Regions from separate parts of the Allobosea sp. P1_A7 genome, predicted to be linked through region 2. Evidence: predicted binding sites of a transcription regulator. Region 2 holds the regulator's gene; each other region holds the start of a gene.
The links. Region 2 encodes PhoB, which activates phosphate uptake and scavenging genes when phosphate is short. Its sites were predicted from a motif close to TGTCATNNANCTGTCAT; they were not measured.
Positions count from the first base shown of each region.

Region 1: the regulator PhoB is predicted to act here: its motif matches at 2,620-2,636, upstream of AC1D34_RS08615 (CorA family divalent cation transporter).
Region 3: the regulator PhoB is predicted to act here: its motif matches at 2,227-2,243, upstream of phnC (phosphonate ABC transporter ATP-binding protein).

Region 1 covers NZ_JBFTZN010000035.1:17,353-23,481, forward strand. The annotation lists gene mgtE (magnesium transporter) at 1-512, shown strand, start outside; gene AC1D34_RS08605 (glycoside hydrolase family 25 protein) at 590-1,522, shown strand; gene AC1D34_RS08610 (glycoside hydrolase family 25 protein) at 1,631-2,599, shown strand; gene AC1D34_RS08615 (CorA family divalent cation transporter) at 2,705-3,700, shown strand; gene dmeF (CDF family Co(II)/Ni(II) efflux transporter DmeF) at 3,723-4,709, opposite strand; gene AC1D34_RS08625 (metal-sensing transcriptional repressor) at 4,729-4,995, opposite strand; gene AC1D34_RS08630 (isovaleryl-CoA dehydrogenase) at 5,209-6,129, shown strand, end outside.
Region 2 covers NZ_JBFTZN010000026.1:19,061-25,189, reverse strand. The annotation lists gene greA (transcription elongation factor GreA) at 78-545, shown strand; gene AC1D34_RS06805 (TIGR03862 family flavoprotein) at 555-1,772, opposite strand; partial or broken gene AC1D34_RS06800 (YnfA family protein) at 1,847-2,167, shown strand; gene phoB (phosphate regulon transcriptional regulator PhoB) at 2,287-2,985, opposite strand; gene phoU (phosphate signaling complex protein PhoU) at 3,019-3,738, opposite strand; gene pstB (phosphate ABC transporter ATP-binding protein PstB) at 3,787-4,587, opposite strand; gene pstA (phosphate ABC transporter permease PstA) at 4,632-5,519, opposite strand; partial or broken gene AC1D34_RS06775 (ABC transporter permease subunit) at 5,554-6,129, opposite strand, start outside.
Region 3 covers NZ_JBFTZN010000017.1:10,009-16,137, forward strand. The annotation lists gene phnE (phosphonate ABC transporter, permease protein PhnE) at 1-221, opposite strand, end outside; gene phnD (phosphonate ABC transporter substrate-binding protein) at 313-1,230, opposite strand; gene phnC (phosphonate ABC transporter ATP-binding protein) at 1,302-2,120, opposite strand; gene AC1D34_RS04615 (ImuA family protein) at 2,346-3,173, shown strand; gene AC1D34_RS04620 (Y-family DNA polymerase) at 3,193-4,662, shown strand; gene AC1D34_RS04625 (error-prone DNA polymerase) at 4,659-6,129, shown strand, end outside.

The sequences.
Region 1 (6,129 bases), on a different contig from region 2:
TCTGGAGCCGCTTCAGCTGGCTCTTCGTCAACCTGATGACCTCCTTTCTTGCCGCCGCGGTGATGAGCCTGTTTGAGAATCAGCTCGCAAAAGTCGTGGCGCTGGCGATCCTGGCGCCGATCGTAGCGAGCCAGGGCGGCAACGCCGCCACTCAAACCATGACGGTCGCTGTCCGCGCCCTGGCCACGCAGGAGCTTGGCGCCTGGAACCTGCGGCGCTTCTTCACCCGCGAGCTCGTCGTCGGCCTCGTGAATGGCTTCGGCTTTGCCGTGATCACCGGCGCCATCGCCGCCGCCTGGTTCGGGAGCGCGGGCCTCGGCGCCGTCATCGCGATCGCGATGGTCGTCACCCTGATCTCGGCCGCCATTGCCGGCGTCCTCATTCCACTGGCACTCGACAAACTCGACATCGATCCGGCGATTGCGTCCGGAACCTTCGTCACGACGGTCACCGACGTGGTCGGCTTCTTCGCCTTTCTGGGGATCGCCACACTTCTGCTCGGCCTGGGGTGACGAAAGCAAAAACTTCGGTAACGTAAACCGGGCGTCAAGTTTTCTCCGCAATTCTCCGCGAGATGATCGCCCGTCGCATGTCCCGCCTTCGTTCAGCCCCATTTCTCGCCGTCGCCGTCGCCGCGCTCGCGGTCCTTGGCGGCTGCGTGGCGTTCGAGGGCCGATATCCGCAGAAGGGCGATGCCCGGCCGCATCCCGGCGTCGCGAGCGCCCTGAACTATGCCGTCCAGGGCATCGATATCTCGCGCTGGCAAGGCGAGATCGACTGGGCCGCGGTCAAGGGCGCCGGCACCCGCTTCGTCTACATGAAGGCGACGGAGGGCGGCGACCACATCGACCCCTCCTTTCTGCGCAACTGGGAAGGCGCGCGCCGGGCCGGCGTGCCGCGCGGAGCCTACCACTTCGTCTTCTGGTGCCGCCCCGCCCATGAGCAGGCAGTCTGGTTCAAGCAGCATATCCCGAACGACCCCGGCGCCTTGCCGCCGGTGCTCGATGTCGAGTGGAATGGCCATTCCAAGACCTGCCCGCAGAAGATCGACCGCTCGCTGGCACTGGAGAAGATCCAGCTGATGCTGACCGAGCTCGAGCAGCTCACCGGCAAGAAGCCGATCATCTATACCGACATCACCTTCCATAAGGACGTGTTGGAAGGGCAGTTCAACGAATATCCCTACTGGATCCGCTCGACGGCAGCGAAGCCCGAGACACGCTACGAGAACCGCCCCTGGGCCTTCTGGCAATTCACCACGACCGGCCGCGTGCCGGGCATCAGGGGCGATGTCGACCGCAACGCGTTCTTCGGCGACGAAGAGCAGTTCATCGGCTGGATCAACGGCGAGTTCGACATCGGCCGGAGGCAGTGGACCAAGCGGCGCGCCTCTCCGGCGCAACCCAGCCCCAGCATCGTCAATGATCCGGAATTCGAGCCTCCGGTCAGCCAGGCTCCGCCCGCCCCGGTCATACCCGGCGCGCTGCAGCCGGTGCCGTCCTCGCTGCAGATCGGCGGATAGCGGGCGCGCCGGTTAACCAACCCTGAAATCATCCGCTCGCATCCGAGCGAACGCTTACCGCGCCTTAACCACGACTGCCGCACCACTGTTTGCATGCAGGAGGGGCGGATGCCGGCGCGTATGAAGACCGATTACAAGGGACTGCGGTGCTTTCTTGCAGTTCTCGGCCTTACACTCGGCTGCTCCGGCCCTGCCCTCGCGCTCTATCCCAAGAAGGGCGACGCCTCGCCCCATCACGGCGTCCGCGATGCACGCCGCCAGGCTATCCAGGGCATCGACATTTCGCGCTGGCAGGGCGAGATCGACTGGGCCAAGGTCAAGGATGCCGGCACCCGCTTTGCCTTCATCAAGGCGACCGAGGGCGGCGACCACCTCGACCCCAGTTTCCGCAAGAACTGGGAGGGGGCGAAGAAGGCCGGCGTCGCGCGCGGTGCCTACCATTTCGTCTATTGGTGCCGCCCGGCCAAGGATCAGGTGCGCTGGTTCAAGCGGCATATCCCGAAGGACCCGGATGCCCTGCCGCCTGTGCTCGATGTCGAATGGAACGGCGAGTCGGAGAGCTGCGGCAAGAAGATCCCGCGCGAGAAGGCGCTGGCCAAGATCAGCGAGATGCTGAAGGGCCTGCAGGAACACACTGGCAAGAAGCCGATCATCTATACCGACATCACCTTCCACGAGGATGTGCTGGAAGGCGAGTTCAACGATCATCCCTACTGGCTGCGCTCAACCGCGGCCCCACTGCGCCATCGCTATGAGCGTAGCAAATGGGAATTCTGGCAGTTCACCACCACAGGACGCGTGCCCGGCATAACCGGCGATGTCGACCGCAACGCGTTCTTCGGGTCCGAGCGGGAATTCGCAGCCTGGCGCGAGGGCCGTTTCGACATCGGCGCCCGGAAGTGGCGGGGTGGCGAGCCGAAGGTTGCCGGCAACCGCGCACCTGCGACATCGGCCGGCTCCAAGGCGCCGCAGGCTGCCGGAGGCGCGACGCTCAAGATGCTGCCTCCCGCCCGCGTCCCGGGCAAGGCGACCGCCAACCGTGATCCACAAGTGACCGGCTCTCTCGCCCGCGATTGACTTTGCGGCACCCGCTGCGCTGTCACGAAGCTGTCATGAGACGCGCGCCCTGATCCCGGGCAGCGCAACCTCTCATGAGAAATCGCCCGCCAGGGCGTGGCCGGAATGCTCCATGATCTGCAATCCCGGGCCGGGTTCGTCTGGGTCTACCATTTTGATTCCGACGGCCGTGCGCATCTCCTTCCTCGCCGCGAGATGCCCGACCTTGCCCTCCCCGGGGCCGAGTTCGTCTGGATCCAYCTCGATCTCGTGCATGGCCGCGCCAAGCAATGGGTCGCCGATTGCACCGCTCTGCCCGCCGAGGCGCAGACCCTGTTCCTGACCCAGGACGATCACCAGCGCCTCCATCACAATCGTGACTTCGCCTGGGGCATCACCTTCGACCAGATCCGCGAGGTCGACAGCCCCGCCGACGAGATGGGCATGCTGCACTGGATCATCGCCGACCGGTTTCTGCTGACGGGTCGGAGACAGGCCATGCAGGCAACGCGCCTGACGCGCGACGCCTTGGAGGCCGGCTACCGGGCGAGCTCGCCGGTGATGCTGTTCGAGCGCATCATCGAGTTCGTCATCGAGGATGTGGCCGAAGCGGTGATGCAGCTGACAGAGGACACCGACTCGATCGAGGACCATGTCATCGAAGAGCGCGTCAGCGACGAGGCGCGCCGGTTAGGGTTGATCCGCCGGCGGACGGTGAGGCTGCACCGCCAGCTCAACGGGCTGCACCAGCTCTTCCGTCGCTTCTCCGAGAATGCCTCGACACGGGCTGCGCCGGAGACCGTGAAGAGCGCCGCCAGCCGCCTGCTGCAGCGCGTCGACACCATGCTGACCGACGTCCAGATCGTGCAGCAGCGCGCCCGCCTGCTGCAGGACGAGATTGCCTCGCGCCTGACCGCCCAGACCAACAGCCATCTCTATGTGCTCTCGATCCTGACCGCGACGCTGATGCCGGCGACGCTGATCACCGGCCTGTTCGGCGTCAACACCAAGGGCCTGCCCTTCCTCGAGAACGAATGGGGCTTTGTCTATGTCGTGATCCTGTGCGCCCTGGCAGCGCTCAGCGTGTATCTCCTGCTCAAGCGCCGCGACATGATCCACTGAGCCCGGGCGGGCTCCTGATGCATCACAGCGCGGCGATGCGCGGGTTCACCTCGACGGTGACATGGGACAGCATCGGCAACCCGGCGAGCAGCGCCTTGTAGGCTGCGGGCGGCTTCGGATCAGTGGCCACGACCGAGACGATCGCCGAGCAATGCCCCGGCCCAACCTGCCAGAGATGCAGGTCTGCGACCTCTGCGCCCTCGGCGGTGAGTCGCGCCTCGATCCCGGCGGCGAGAGCCGTGTCGGGCACAGTGTCGAGCAGCACCGCCCCCGAGGCGCGCAGCAATCCGAACGACCAATGCGCGATCACCAGCGCGCCGACGATGCCCATCGCCGGGTCGAGCCAGACCCAGCCATAGAGGCTGCCGCCGAGCAGCGCGACGATGGCAAGCACGGAGGTGAAGGCATCCGCCAGCACATGCAGATAGGCCGCCTGCAGATTATGATCCCGCCCACTCCCGGCGTGGTGATCATGATGGTGATTATGGTCCGAGCCGCCATGCGCATGATGGTGGTGGTCATGATGATGCGCATGGCCATGGTCATGTCCGTGCTCGCCCTTCAGCAACCAGGCGCTGGCGAGATTGACCGCAAGGCCCAGAACCGCGACCGCAATCGCCTGCCCGAAGACGATCGGCACCGGCTGGACAAGCCGCATCACCGATTCCCAACCGATGAACAGAGCGACCAGCGCCAGGACGAGCGCGCTCGCGAAAGCCGCGAGATCGCCGAGCTTGCCGGTGCCGAAGCTGAAGCGTGGGTCGCGGGCGTGGCGCCGCGCGAAGCGATAGGCGAGAGCCGCGATCAGCAGCGCCGCCGCATGGGTCGACATGTGCCAGCCATCGGCGACGAGCGCCATCGAGCCGAACAGCGTGCCGGCGGCGATCTCGCCGACCATCATCGTCATGGTCAGCGCAATGACGATCCAGGTGCGCCGCTCGTTCTCCTGGTGGTCTGCGCCGAGGAAGACATGGTCGTGACGCGGCGCCAGGCTGGCCAGTTCGGACATCGCTGGAACTCCCGTTGGATCAAAGATACTTGGTCAGCGCCTTCAGGCTCTCGATCGAGCGCCGCGTCTCGGGCGTCTGCGTGCCTGTCGTCTCGAACAGGTGATGGTCGATATGGTCGAAGATCAGCAGCATCTTGACCTTCTCCAGCGCCTTTTCGACCGCCTGGAGCTGCTGCACCACCTCTGGCACCTCGCGCCCTCCCGCGAGCATCTTCACGACGGTGTCGAGATGGCCCTGCGCCCGGCGCAGCCGCTTGACGATATCGGGATCATGTGCGTGGCTCATGCTCATATCCTATCCAGGGGGATAGGATGTGTAAACCGAGTGTCGGCGCTCCCGCCCCCTCTCGGTCGCCGGCTGCACGTGGCATGGCAGATCACCCGCCGGTGTGGCCACGCCCATCCGGGAGATCGCGCTGGAACAGCCTGACAGGGCCGCAAAGCGCGCTATAACGCTGCAAAGCCGTGCCCGATGCGCGGCGTCTTCCGGGAGGCCACCATGCTCGCCAACGCCCCGCGCCCGTTCAATTTCGATCTCGGCGAGACCGCCGACGCGATCCGCGACACCGTCCACGCCTTCGCGCAGGAGAAGATCGCGCCGCGCGCTGAGGAGATCGACCGCTCGAACCAGTTTCCGCGTGACCTCTGGCCCGAGATGGGGGCGCTCGGCCTGCATGGCATCACGGTCAGGGAAGAGGATGGCGGCGCAGGCCTCGGCTATCTCGAGCACGTCGTGGCGATCGAGGAGGTCAGCCGGGCCTCCGCCTCGGTCGGCCTGAGCTACGGGGCCCACTCGAATCTGTGCGTCAACCAGATCGCCCGCAACGGCAATGCCGCGCAGAAGGCGAAGTACCTGCCGAGACTGATCTCGGGCGAGCATGTCGGATCGCTCGCGATGTCCGAGCCCGGCGCCGGCTCGGACGTGGTCTCGATGAAGACACGGGCCGAGAAGAAGGGCGACCGCTACGTCATCACCGGCAACAAGATGTGGATCACCAACGGCCCGATCGCCGAGACGCTGGTGGTCTACGCCAAGACCGACCCCGCCGCCGGCGCGAAGGGCATCACCGCCTTCCTGATCGAGAAGGGCATGAAGGGCTTTTCGACCGCCCAGAAGCTCGACAAGCTCGGCATGCGCGGTTCGGACACCTGCGAGCTCGTCTTCGAGGAGTGCGAGGTCCCGGAGGAAAACGTGCTCGGCCAGGTCGGGCGCGGCGTTAACGTGCTGATGTCGGGGCTCGACTATGAGCGCGTCGTGCTCTCGGCCGGGCCCCTCGGCATCATGCAGGCGGCCATGGACGTGGTCATGCCCTATATCCACGAGCGCAAGCAGTTCGGCCAGTCGATCGGCGAATTCCAGCTCGTCCAGGGCAAGGTCGCCGACATGTATGTGATGATGAATGCCTGCAAGGCCTATGTG
Region 2 (6,129 bases):
AGCAGTCGTGAGGACGTAACACTGAAAGCTGTGGTCCGGTTCGCCGGATGTGCCGAGATCAATAGGAGGAGGCCAGAATGACTCGCGCCTTCGTCAAGGAAGCCGAGGAAAGAGGGACCCTGGACGAGCTGCCGGACCGGCCAGTCTCGCCTCACCCGAACCTCGTGACGCCTGAAGGGCTCGCACAGATCGAGGCCCAGCTGGCGCGCTGGCATGACGAACACGCGGCGGCGCTGGCCGGAGGCGACCGCACAGAGATCGCTCAGACGCGGCGCGAGTTCCGCTACTGGGCGGCGCGGCGCGCCAGCGCCAAGCTGGCCCCTGCGCAGGAAAGGCACGACATCGTCCGCTTCGGCTCGACAGTGACGATCCGCCGGGCCGATGGGCGCGAGCAGAACTGGCGGCTGGTCGGCGAGGACGAGGCCGATCCGGCACACGGAACGCTGCCCTATGTCGCGCCGTTGGCGAGCGCGCTGATGGGCAAGGGCATTGGCGAGAGCGTCAGCATCGGCACTGAGGCGGTCGAGATCATCGCGATCGCCTGAGGCGATCGTTCAGCTATCCGCGAGCCAGGCCTGAATCCCTGCTGCAGCTGCGACTCCGGTCGCGAAACAGGCCTGCAGCAGATAGCCGCCGGTCGGCGCCTCCCAATCCAGCATCTCGCCTGCGACAAAGGTACCGGGCAAGCGTTTCAGCATGAAGCCTTCCTCGATCTCGGCGGCGGCGACGCCACCGGCGGTGGAGATCGCCCGCTCGATCGGCCTGAGACCGGTCAGCACCAGAGGCGCGGCCTTGATCAGTGCGGCCAGCCTCTCCGCGTCTTCGGGGAGCGGCCCCTTCGCCGCTTCGCGCAGCAGCGCAATCGCGGATGGAGCAAGACCTGCAGCCTTGCGCAGATGATTGCTCAGCGTCACGCCCTTGCGACGATGCGCGAGGCGCTGGACCAGCAGCGCCGCCTCGTGATCGGGCCGCAGATCGATGGTGATGACCGCCCTGCCCTCGCGCAGGATCGTCTCGCGAATCGGGGCAGAGAGTGCATAGACCGCGCCGCCTTCCAGACCCGTTGCATCGATCATCGCCTCGCCGGGCACGGATTGGCCGCCGAAGCTCAGGACGATGCGCTTCAACGGTACTCCGGCAAAACGCTCTCGCATGGTCTGGGACCAATCGACCGTGAAACCGCCATTGGCCGGGCGCAGCGGCGCAATCGCAACGCCGCGCGCCGCCAGCAAGGGTGCCCAGCCACCATCCGAACCCAGCCGTGGCCAGCTCGCACCGCCGAGCGCGAGCAGCGTCGCGTCGGGCCGCGCCTCGACATCGGCGCCATCGCGGCTCCGGAACGTCAGAGCTCCCGCTTCGCTCCAGCCGGTCCAGCGATGACCAGGCGCGAAGCTGACACCGAGGCCCTCGAGCCGGCGCAGCCATGCCCGCAGCAAGGGCGAGGCCTTCATGGCGCGCGGGAAGACGCGGCCGCTGCTGCCGACGAACGTGTCCTGCCCGAGCGCATCGGCCCAGTCACGCAGGGATTGTGGCGGGAAGGCGCGAATGGCCGGCTCCAGCCAGGCTTGCGCATCGCGATAGCGGGCCAGGAAGCCGTCGAGCGGTTCGGAATGGGTGAGGTTCAATCCGCCTCGCCCGGCCAGCAGGAATTTGCGGGCCGGCGAGGGCATGCGATCGTAGATCGTGACCGCGTGGCCGGCCACCGCGAGGCGCTCGGCCGCGATCAGCCCGGAGGGCCCTGCTCCAATGATGGCGATGTGATGTGTGGGCATCGGTCCGGCTTGCCGTCAGCGCGCCCTGCGGTCAAGGGTAATCCCGCCCCGAAGGCCATCGACAGGGACAAACCATGCCGACCATCGCCGCTTATTTCGGCGCAGCCATTCTCGAAATCGCCGGCTGTTTCGCGTTCTGAGGCTGGCTCCGGCTCGGCAAGCCCATCTGGTGGCTCGTACCCGGACTGTTTTCGCTCGCCCTGTTCGCCTGGCTGCTGACGCTGGCGGAGAGCGAAGCCGCCGGACGGGCCTATGCCGCCTATGGCGGCGTCTACATCGTCAGTTCGCTCGTCTGGCTCTGGGCCGTGGAAGGCTTTCGCCCCGACCGCTGGGACATTGCCGGCGGGCTGATCTGCCTCGCCGGCGCGGCGATCATCATCGCAGGGCCGCGCTAGGGTATCGGCCCGAAAGGTGGATTGCGGTTTTCGGGAAGGCCGATGCAACCATAGACGGTTAGATCGTCGGGCGGATTCGATATCCGGCCCGATGATCCAAGTCCCCGATAATCCAAGTCTCAGCTCCGCGCAAAGGTCTCGTCGAAGGCGTAGCCGGCACCGCGAACGGTCCGCAGCGGATCCTTGGCGTTGTCAGGGGTGATCGCCTTGCGCAGCCGGCCGACATGGACGTCGACGGTGCGCTCGTCGATATAGACGTCGCGGCCCCAGACCGCGTCGAGCAGCTGGGCCCGGGAATAGACCCGCCCCGGCGCCTGCATCAGGAACTCGAGCAGGCGGAACTCGGTCGGGCCGAGATGCAGCTCGCTCCCTGAGCGGCGGACACGGCGGGTGGTGCGGTCGAGCTCGAGATCGCCGGCGGCCAGCAGGCCGGCGACATGACCCGGCTTGGCGCGGCGCAGCAGCGCTTGAATGCGGGCGATCAGCTCGGGCAGCGAGAACGGCTTGACGACATAGTCGTCGGCCCCGGTGGCAAGGCCGCGCACACGCTCGGTCTCTTCGCCGCGGGCGGTGAGCATGATGATCGGCACCCGCTCGGTATCGCGACGGGTCCGCAGCCGCCGGCAGAGCTCGATGCCGGAAAGGCCGGGCAGCATCCAGTCGAGCAGCACGAGGTCCGGCGTATGATCGCGCAGATGCAGCTCGGCATCGTCGCCACGCGCGACGCTGTCAACCTCGAAGCCTTCGGCTTCGAGGTTGTAGCGCAGCAACAGGGTCAGCGGCTCTTCGTCCTCAACGATCAGGATGCGTGCAGGCATGTCTCACTCGGTCCCAAAGGTGTCGGGCGCCGGTCACTCACCGGTGGCGGCGTCCAGAAGGATGTTGGTCGTGTCGAGCTTCGGGCGGGCTGCGTCCAAGGCTTCGCCCGTGACGAGATAGTGGATCGTCTCGGCGATGTTGGTGGTGTGGTCGCCGATGCGCTCGACATTCTTGGCGCAGAACAGGAGATGCGTGCAGAAGGTGATGTTGCGCGGGTCTTCCATCATATAGGTGAGCAGCTCGCGGAAGAGCGAGGTATAGAGCGCGTCGATCTCATCGTCGCGGCGCCAGACCTCCATGGCCTTCTGCTCGTTGCTGACGGCGTAAGCGTCGAGCACGTCCTTGAGCTGGGCCTGAACCAGGCGGCTCATATGCTCGAGGCCGACGACCGCGCGCGACGGCGGCTGGAACTGGCCGGAGATGGCGACCGCGCGCTTGGCGATATTCTTGGCGAGATCGCCGACACGCTCGATATCGGCGGCGATGCGGATGGCGGAGATCAGCTCGCGCAGGTCGTTGGCGAGCGGCTGGCGCCGGGCGATGGTGAGCACCGCCTTCTCCTCTACCTCGCGCTGCAGATTGTCGAGGCGCTGGTCGGCGCTGATGACCTTCTGTGCCAGCCCGGTGTCGCGGCGCACCAGGGCGACTGTCGAATCGCCGAGCATGCGCTCCGACATGCCCCCCATCTCGGCCAGGCTGCGGCGGATCCCCTCGAGATCGGCATCATATGAGCGGACGATGTGATCAGTCATCGCGGCGTATCCTTTGTCGGCAAAGCAGTTGGAAGGCTGGGCGCCGGTTCAGCCGAAGCMGCCGGTGACGTAGTCCTGCGTCTGCTTCTTGTGCGGGTTCATGAAGATGGTGTTGGTGGCGTCGAATTCGATCACCTCACCGAGATACATGAAGGCGGTGTACTGCGAGATACGCGCCGCCTGCTGCATGTTGTGGGTGACGATGACGATGGTGAAGTCGGTCTTGAGCTGCTCGAGCAGGTCCTCGATCTTGCCGGTCGAGATCGGATCGAGCGCCGAGGTCGGCTCGTCGAACAGGATGACTTCCGGCTTCTGGGCAATGGTCCGCGCAATGCAGAGGCGCTGCTGCTGGCCGCCGGACAGGCCCATGCCGGAGGTCTTCAGCTTGTCCTTGACCTCGTCCCAGAGCGCGGAACGGCGCAGCGCACCCTCGACGCGGTCATCGAGCTCGGATTTCGGCGGCTTCTCGTAGAGGCGGATGCCGAATGCGACATTGTCGTAGATCGACATCGGGAAGGGCGTCGGCTTCTGGAACACCATGCCGACGCGCGAGCGCAGCTCGTTCACATCGATATCGTTGCTGATGACGTTGCGGCCGTCGAGCAGGATCTCGCCGGTGGCGCGCTGCTCGGGATAAAGCGAGTAGATCCGGTTGAAAATGCGCAGCAGGGTCGACTTGCCGCAGCCCGACGGTCCGATCAGGGCCGTGACATGGCGGTCCCGGAAGTCGAGATTGATGTTCTTCAGCGCCTTGTGCTCGCCGTAGTAGAAATCGAGGTTCTTGACCGCGATCCGGACGGGGGCCTCGGCATCAAGCGCTTGCGGGCTCAGTTCCAGCGTCGAAAGCATCGACTTGTTCCTTCAGATCGAACGCGACGAGGGTTTAAGGCCGTTCATTTGCCGCCCCGCACGATACGGCGGGCGATAAGCGAGAGGCACAGGATCGAGACGGTGATGATCAGCGAACCGGCCCAGGCGAGCTGCTGCCAGTTCTCATAGGGGGCGGAGGCGAACTGGTAGATCGTCACCGGCAGGTTGGAGACGCCGCCGACGAGGCTGGGCGAGAACCAGAAATTGTTGTTCAGCGCAGTGAAGATCAGCGGCGCCGTCTCGCCGGCGATGCGCGCCAGGGCCAGCAGGATACCGGTGACCATGCCGGATTTCGCCGCCCGCCAGGTCACGCTGGTGATGACGACCGAAGGCGGGGCGCCGAGCGCAGCACCGGCTTCACGCAACGAGCTCGGCACGAGGCGCAGCATGTCCTCGGTGGTGCGTACGATCACCGGGATCGCGATGATGCCCAGCGCCACGCCGCCGGCCCAGCCGGAATAGCCGCGGAATGGCTCGACCAGGATGACGTAGACGAAGAGGCCGATCAGGATCGACGGCGCGGAGAGCAGGATGTCGTTGATGAAACGGATCAAGTCCGCGAGCTTGGAGCCCTTGCCGTATTCGGCAAGGTAGGTGCCGGCGAGCACGCCCACCGGCGTCGCCACGGCGATGCCGAGGAAGGTCAGCACGATCGAGCCGACAATGGCGTTGGCAAGGCCGCCCCCCTCGCTGCCGGGACCGGGCGTGACCTGGGTGAAGGTCGCGACGGAGAGCCCGCCGATCCCCTTCACGAGCAGCATGCCGAGAATCCAGAACAGCACGAAGATGGCGAGAAGGGTGAAGCTGGTGGCGATGATCTTCATCGCCCGATCCGCGGTGCGACGCGCGGGGCGGACGCGGCCCCAGACCTGATGAGGCGTCGTTGCGGGCGGGGTGACGGCGCTGTTCATGGCCAGGCTCCGCTCAGAAGGACTTGACGCGCGCGACAAGGATACGCGCGATCACGAGGACGGGCGTGGCGCCGATGCCATAGGCGCTCTCACGCAGCACGGACGGGATCTGCTCCAGCATGTCGCGGGTGATCGAGGCGATGAAGGGGATGATCATGAAGGCGAGGATGATGCCGGCCGTCAGGATGCCGAGCCCCGAGGGCGAGCGCGAATACAGCACGGTGCCGACCAGCGGAATGCCTTCGACGATGTTCGAGACCGGGATCTGCACATAGGCCGCGAAGAGCGGCACGAAAACGAAGAGACCCCACATGCCGTAAATGATCGAGGGCACGGCGGCGAGCAGCTCGATCGTCGTTGAGACCGGGCGCTTGAACCAGGGCGGCGCGAGCTGGGTGAGGTAGACGGCGATGCCGAGCGAGAGCGGCACGCCAAGGACCAGCGCGATCAGCGCGGTCGACAAGGTGCCGACGATGGCAGGCCAGGCGCCATACTGCTCGTTCTGGGTGTCCCAGACGCTGGATGTGATGAAACCAAGGCCGAATTCGCGGAAGGCGGGCCAGCCGCCGATGATCATCGAGGCGATGATGCCCGCGAGCAGCACCAGCAC
Region 3 (6,129 bases), on a different contig from region 2:
TGCAGGGTCGGCAGGGTCTCGAGGATGTATTTCGGGAAACGCCAGGCGTTTGCGGCGAATTTCGCGAGATCGACCTCCGAGCCGATCGCGGAGAGGGTGACGCAGGCGATGAAGATGGCGGCGCCGAGCAGGGCCTGGCGGCGCTTTGCGCCCATCTCGCGCCGATAGAGATCGGCATGGCCGCGAATGGCGGGGTCGTTGCGATCGATCGTCAGGGTCATGTTGGTTCCGTCGCGGGGTTCGCCAGTCGCGGCGGGACGCCACTCCGTCACGGCCGGGACATGCCCGGCCATGACGGTCGGCGGGTAACGCTTACGAAGACTTCTTCTTGCGGAGCGCGTCGACGAACTTGTTCAGTTCGATGATCGGGTCGTAGGCCTTGTTGTCGACCGCGACGAGCGGGCCCTGCTTGCCTTCATAGATCTTGTCGAAGGCGACCTTGTCCTTGGTGGCGAGGTTGAGGACGGCGTCGCGGATCGAGGCCTTGAGCGGCTCCGGCAGGTCGGAAAGATAGGCCATCGGCGAGTTCACGATCTGCTCGGACTTGTAGATGATCCGGAAATCGTCGGCCTTGACCATGTTCTTGCGGGCCATGCGCTGCAGGTTGGATTCCTGCTCGTCGTTCCACCAGTTGGCGGCGATGTCGACGGTGCCCTGGCCGAGCGCGATGACCGCGTTCTCGTGGCTGCCGGTATAGACGACCTTGCCGAAGAAGGTCTCGGGCTCGATCTTCATGCCGTCGAGCACGAAGCGCGGCACATTGTTGCCAGAGGTGGAATTGGGATCGACGAGGCCGAGATTCTTGCCCTTCAGGTCCTCGACCTTCTGATAGGGCGAGTCCTTCTTCACGTAGAAGACGGAGTGGTAGCCCTTGGTGCCGTCGAGATTGGTCTCGATCGCGAAGGCATCGACCTTGGCGCCGGTCATGCGGGCGCGGGCGAAGGAGGCGGGGCCGTACATGCCGATATGGATGTTGCCGGCGCGCTGGCCTTCGATGATCGCGGCATAGTCGTTGGCGATGCGCAGCGTCACCTTGGTGCCGAGTTCCTTCGCGAGGTAGTTGACGAAGGGGGTGTAGCGCTCGACGACGCCAGACGCGTTCTCGGACGGGATGATGGCGAAGATCAGCTCCGGATACTTGGCTTTCCAGTCCTGCGCGAAGGCGGGAGCGGCGAGCGTCGCGGCCAGGCCGGCGGCGGCGAGCGTGAGGGTATGACGACGGGTCAGCATGGTTTGCTCCTGTTGAAGGCTGTTGGTGGTCTTTTCAGGCGTGAGTGGTCCTGGCCGGGCTTGAACCCGGCTCAGGCTGCGGTCTGCTTGGCGCGCTTGGCTTCGGCGATGGCGATGGCATCGAGCGCGTCGAGCGCCTCGGCGCCGGCATCCTTGGCCTCGATGCCGTAGAGTTCGGCCGCGATCTCGCGGGTCAGCGCCTGCGGCACGTCGTCGAACACGACCTTGCCGGCGGCCATGCCGATCAGTCGGTCGCAATATTTCGCCGCGATATCGAGATCATGCAGATTGCAGATCACGGTGATGCCGTCCTCGCGATTAATGCGGAAGAGCGCATCCATCACGACCTGGGTGTTGCGCGGATCGAGCGAAGCGATCGGCTCGTCGGCAAGGATGACCTTCGGCTCCTGGACCAAGGCACGGGCGATCGCGACGCGCTGCTGCTGGCCGCCCGAAAGGGTCTCGGCGCGTTGGGCGAGCAGATGGCCCATGTCGAGACGCTCGAGTGCGGCGATGGCGCGGATCTTGTCGTCCGGCGAGAAGCTCTTCACCAACGTCAGGAAGGCCGAGCGGTGATTGAGCCGGCCAAGCAGGACATTGGTCAGCACGTCGAGGCGGCCGACGAGATTGAACTGCTGGAAGATCATCGCGGTGTCGCGACGCCAGGCGCGCAGTTCGGCGCCCTTCAATGCGGTGACATCGCGCTCGTCGCTGATCAGGCGGCCGGAACTCGGCTCCGCCAAGCGGTTGATCATGCGCAGCAGGGTCGACTTGCCGGCGCCGGAGCGGCCGATGACGCCGACCATTTCGCCCTTCGGGATCGACAGCGAGACATTGTCCACGGCGGCTTTGCCGCTGAAGCGCTTGGTCAGGCCTTCGATACGCAGCATGAACGGTCTTCCCATCGAGGAGCGAGCATGGCGACATCCGGACATGGGCGAGGCGCAGTCCGGAGCTCATGCTCTCTTGCAGTGCGCAAACCGGTATCGGCGACAGATGACAGGGCCGTGACAGCAGGATCGGGGGCTGTGGGGCGGGGCGTTACGGAGGCTGTTGACTCGTCTGAGGCGGCGGAGTCATAAAGAACAAAATAGGAACATTTGGAGTGCCAAGACGTGAGCGATCATGCCGTCGCCGCGCTGCGGCGAAGCATTGCCGGTTTGGAAAGCGTCTCCGTCTCGCTGGGCGAGGAGGCGAGCTTCAGCCTTGGCCACGCGGCGGCCGATGCGGCGCTGGGGCCGCTGCGCCGCCATGCCCTGCACGAGATCGTGGCTGCGGCGCATCAGGCTCCAGCGGCGACGGGCTTCGTCGCCGGGCTGATCGCGCGGCTGGAGCGGCGGCCGGTCGTCTGGCTGCGGCAGGATTCCGCCGGCGCGGAAGGGGGCGAACTCTATGCGCCGGGGCTTGCGGCGTTCGGGCTCGATCCCGACCGGGTGCTTGCGGTGCGGGGGCGCGATCCGCTTGCCGTGCTGAAGGCGGCGGGCGACGCCTTTCCGCGCGGCAATGACCCGCGCTCGGGTATCGGCGCGGTGGTGATCGAGCTCGAAGGTGCGCCGGCCTGCCTCGATCTCACGGCCAGCCGGCGTCTCGTCCTGGCGGCGCGGGATGCCGGCGCGACGGCTTTTCTCCTGCGGCTGGGAAGCAGTCCTGCTCCAAGCGCGGCGACGATCCGCTGGTCGGTTTCGGCGGCGCCTTCGGAGGGACGGATGAGAGCGCATGGGCCGGGCCGGCCGAATTTTGCGGTCACGGTGCTGCGCAACCGGCATGGGGCGACAGGGCAGTGGGTGATGGAGTGGGACAGTCATGCGTATAGCTTCCGCGAGCCGCTTCCTGTCGCTCTGGTTCCCGCGCCTGCCCATCGACCGGATCAGGCGCAGCCAGGGCGCATCCGTTCGGGCAATATCGCAGAGGCCTGGCCCGCAGCCCGGCGGGCCAGCGGATGATCCTGGTCCTCTTGTTGTGGTGGGCAAGGCGAAGGGCGCCTTCCGGCTGACGAGCCTCGATGCCGAAGCCGAACGTCTCGGCCTTCATGCGACCATGGCGCTGGCCGATGCGCGGGCGATGATCCCGCGGCTGGTCGTGGTCGAGGAGGACAGGGCGGCCGATGCGGCCCTGCTCTGCGCCGTTGCCGACTGGTGCGACCGCTATACACCGCTGGTCGCGCTCGATGGTGAGGATGGATTGCTGCTCGATATCTCGGGCTGCACCCATCTCTTTGGCTGCGAGGCCGCGCTTGGCCGCGACTGCCTGCTTCGGCTGAAACGACAGGGCTTTACGCTGCGCGCCGCCATTGCCGGGACGGCGCGCGCCGCCTGGGGTGTCGCGCGCTATGGGCGCGGCGGCATCGTGCCGCCGGACGGGGAGAGCGAGGCCCTGTGGCCCTTGCCGACCGCGGCGCTTGGACTGGAGGCGGCACGGCAGCACGGGCTCGCGCGCATGGGCCTCACCCATATCGCCGATCTGGAGACGCGGCCGCGCGCGCCGCTGGCCGCCCGTTTCGGCCGCGACCTGCTCGACAGGCTCGACCAGGCGCTCGGCCGCATGCCGCAGGCGCTGTCCCCGCGACGACCGCTGCCGAACTGTATGGCGGAGCGGCGTTTTGCCGAGCCGCTGGCGCATGAGGCCGGTATCCGGGCCGCCCTGGCCGGCCTGGAGGAAAGTCTCGCCGGCATGCTAGAAGCGCGCGGCGAAGGCGCAAGACTGTTCGAGGCGAGCTTTTTCCGCAGTGACGGGGCCGTGCGCCGTCTCGGCATCGAGACCGGGATGCCGTTGCGCGATCCGGCTGCGCTCGACCGGCTCTTCGCCCTGAAGCTGGATGCCTTGGCGGACCCGCTCGATCCCGGCTTCGGCTTCGACCTGATCCGGCTCTCGGCCGGTGCGACCGAGCCTTTCGCCGTCGATCAGGGAACGCTCGCCGCCGCGGGGAAGGAGGAGCCCGACGAAGCCGCTGCCGAGCGGGCATTGACGGAGGTCGCCGATGCGATCGCGGCCCGGATCGGCCCGGATCGCGTGCGGCGTTTCCTGGCGCAGGACAGCCATGATCCCGAGCGCGCGGCGCTGGCGGTGCCCGCCCTGCGTCATGGCGAGCTGGCAAGGCTCGGCCTTTCCCCGGACTGGCCGGCGCCGAGCGCTGTCCCGGAACGGCCCCTCCGGCTGCTGTCGCGGCCTGAGCCGATCGAGGTCCTGGCCGAAATTCCGGACGGACCGCCGACGCGTTTCCGCTGGCGGCGCGTGCTGCATGAGGTCGCCAAGGCGGAGGGGCCGGAGCGGATCGCCGCCGAATGGTGGGCGACGACGGGCAGGATCGCGCCGACCCGCGACTATTTTCGCGTCGAAGAGCCGGGCGGGAGGCGCTTCTGGCTTTATCGCGACGGACTCTATGGCCGCGAGGCCGCGCATCCCCCCTGGTTCATGCACGGGCTTTTCGCGTGAGCGGGCTCAATGGCAATCGCCTGCTCGAGGCTGCCCCGGGAGGACCAGCCGTGCGCTATGCCGAACTCGCGGTCACCTCCAACTTCTCCTTCCTGCGCGGAGCCTCGAGTCCGGAGGAACTGGTTGGCCGGGCGGCCGAGCTCGACCTTGCCGGAATCGGGCTCGCCGACCGCAATTCTCTGGCCGGCGTGGTGCGGGCCCATGCGGCGATGCGCGAGGCGGGTATCGCCACAACGAAGCTGACATTCGCGGTCGGGGTCCGCCTCGTCCTGTCCGATGGCACGCCCGACCTGCTCGCCTATCCCCAGGATCGCGACGCCTATGGCAGGCTCTGCCGCCTGCTGACCCACGGCAAGATGAAGGTCGAGAAGAAGGGCGAATGCATCCTCACGCTCTCCGACCTGCGCGAATTCGCGGAGGGCATGCTGCTGATCCTGATGCCGGAACGGCGGCCGGAGAGCGAGATCGCTACGGCTCTCGCGAGCGTTTCCGAATTTGCGCGGGGTCGGCTCTGGCTGGGTATCGACATGCCGCATCGTGGCGACGACCGGCGCCGGGCCGATGCACTGGCGCTGCTCGCGGCCAGGGCGGGTGTGCCCTGCCTTGCCGTCAACGACGTGCTCTATCATGCGCCCGAGCGGCGGCCCTTGCAGGATGTCGTCAGCTGCATCCGCGAGCATGTCTCGATCGAGCGGGCCGGGCGCATGCTGGAGGCCCATGCCGAGCGCCATCTCAAATCGCCGCGCGAGATGGCCCACCTGTTCCGGCATGCGCCGGAGATGGTGGCGGAGACGGTGCGCTTCCTCGAACGCTGCCGGTTCTCGCTCGACCAGTTGCAATATGAGTATCCGGACGAGCCGGTGCCTCCCGGGAGCACTCCGCAGGAGCATCTGGAGCGTCTCGCCTGGGAAGGGGCGCACAGGCGCTATCCCGAGGGCGTCCCGAGCAAGGTACGCGACCTGCTGCACAAGGAATTCGCACTGATCGCGAAGCTCGATTACGCGCGCTACTTCCTGACGGTCCACGATATCGTGCGCTTCGCCCGTGCACAGGAGCCGCCGATCCTGTGCCAGGGCCGGGGCTCGGCCGCGAATTCGGCGGTCTGCTACTGCCTCTGGGTCACCGCGGTCGACCCGATGGAGGGCAATTCGCTCCTGGCCCGCTTTCTCTCCGAACAGCGCAAGGAGCCGCCCGATATCGATGTCGATTTCGAGCATGAGCGGCGCGAGGAGGTGATGCAGTATATCTATGAGCGCTATGGCCGGCTGCGCGCCGGCATCTGCGCGACGGTGATCTGCTATCGGCCGCGTAGCGCCATTCGCGAGGTCGGCAAGGCGCTCGGCCTGAGCGAGGATGTCACGGCCGCGCTCGCCAACACGGTCTGGGGCAGCTGGGGCGACGGCCTGCCGGAAAACCATGTCCGGCAGGCGGGGCTCGACCCCGCCAATCCGATGATCGCGCGCGCGG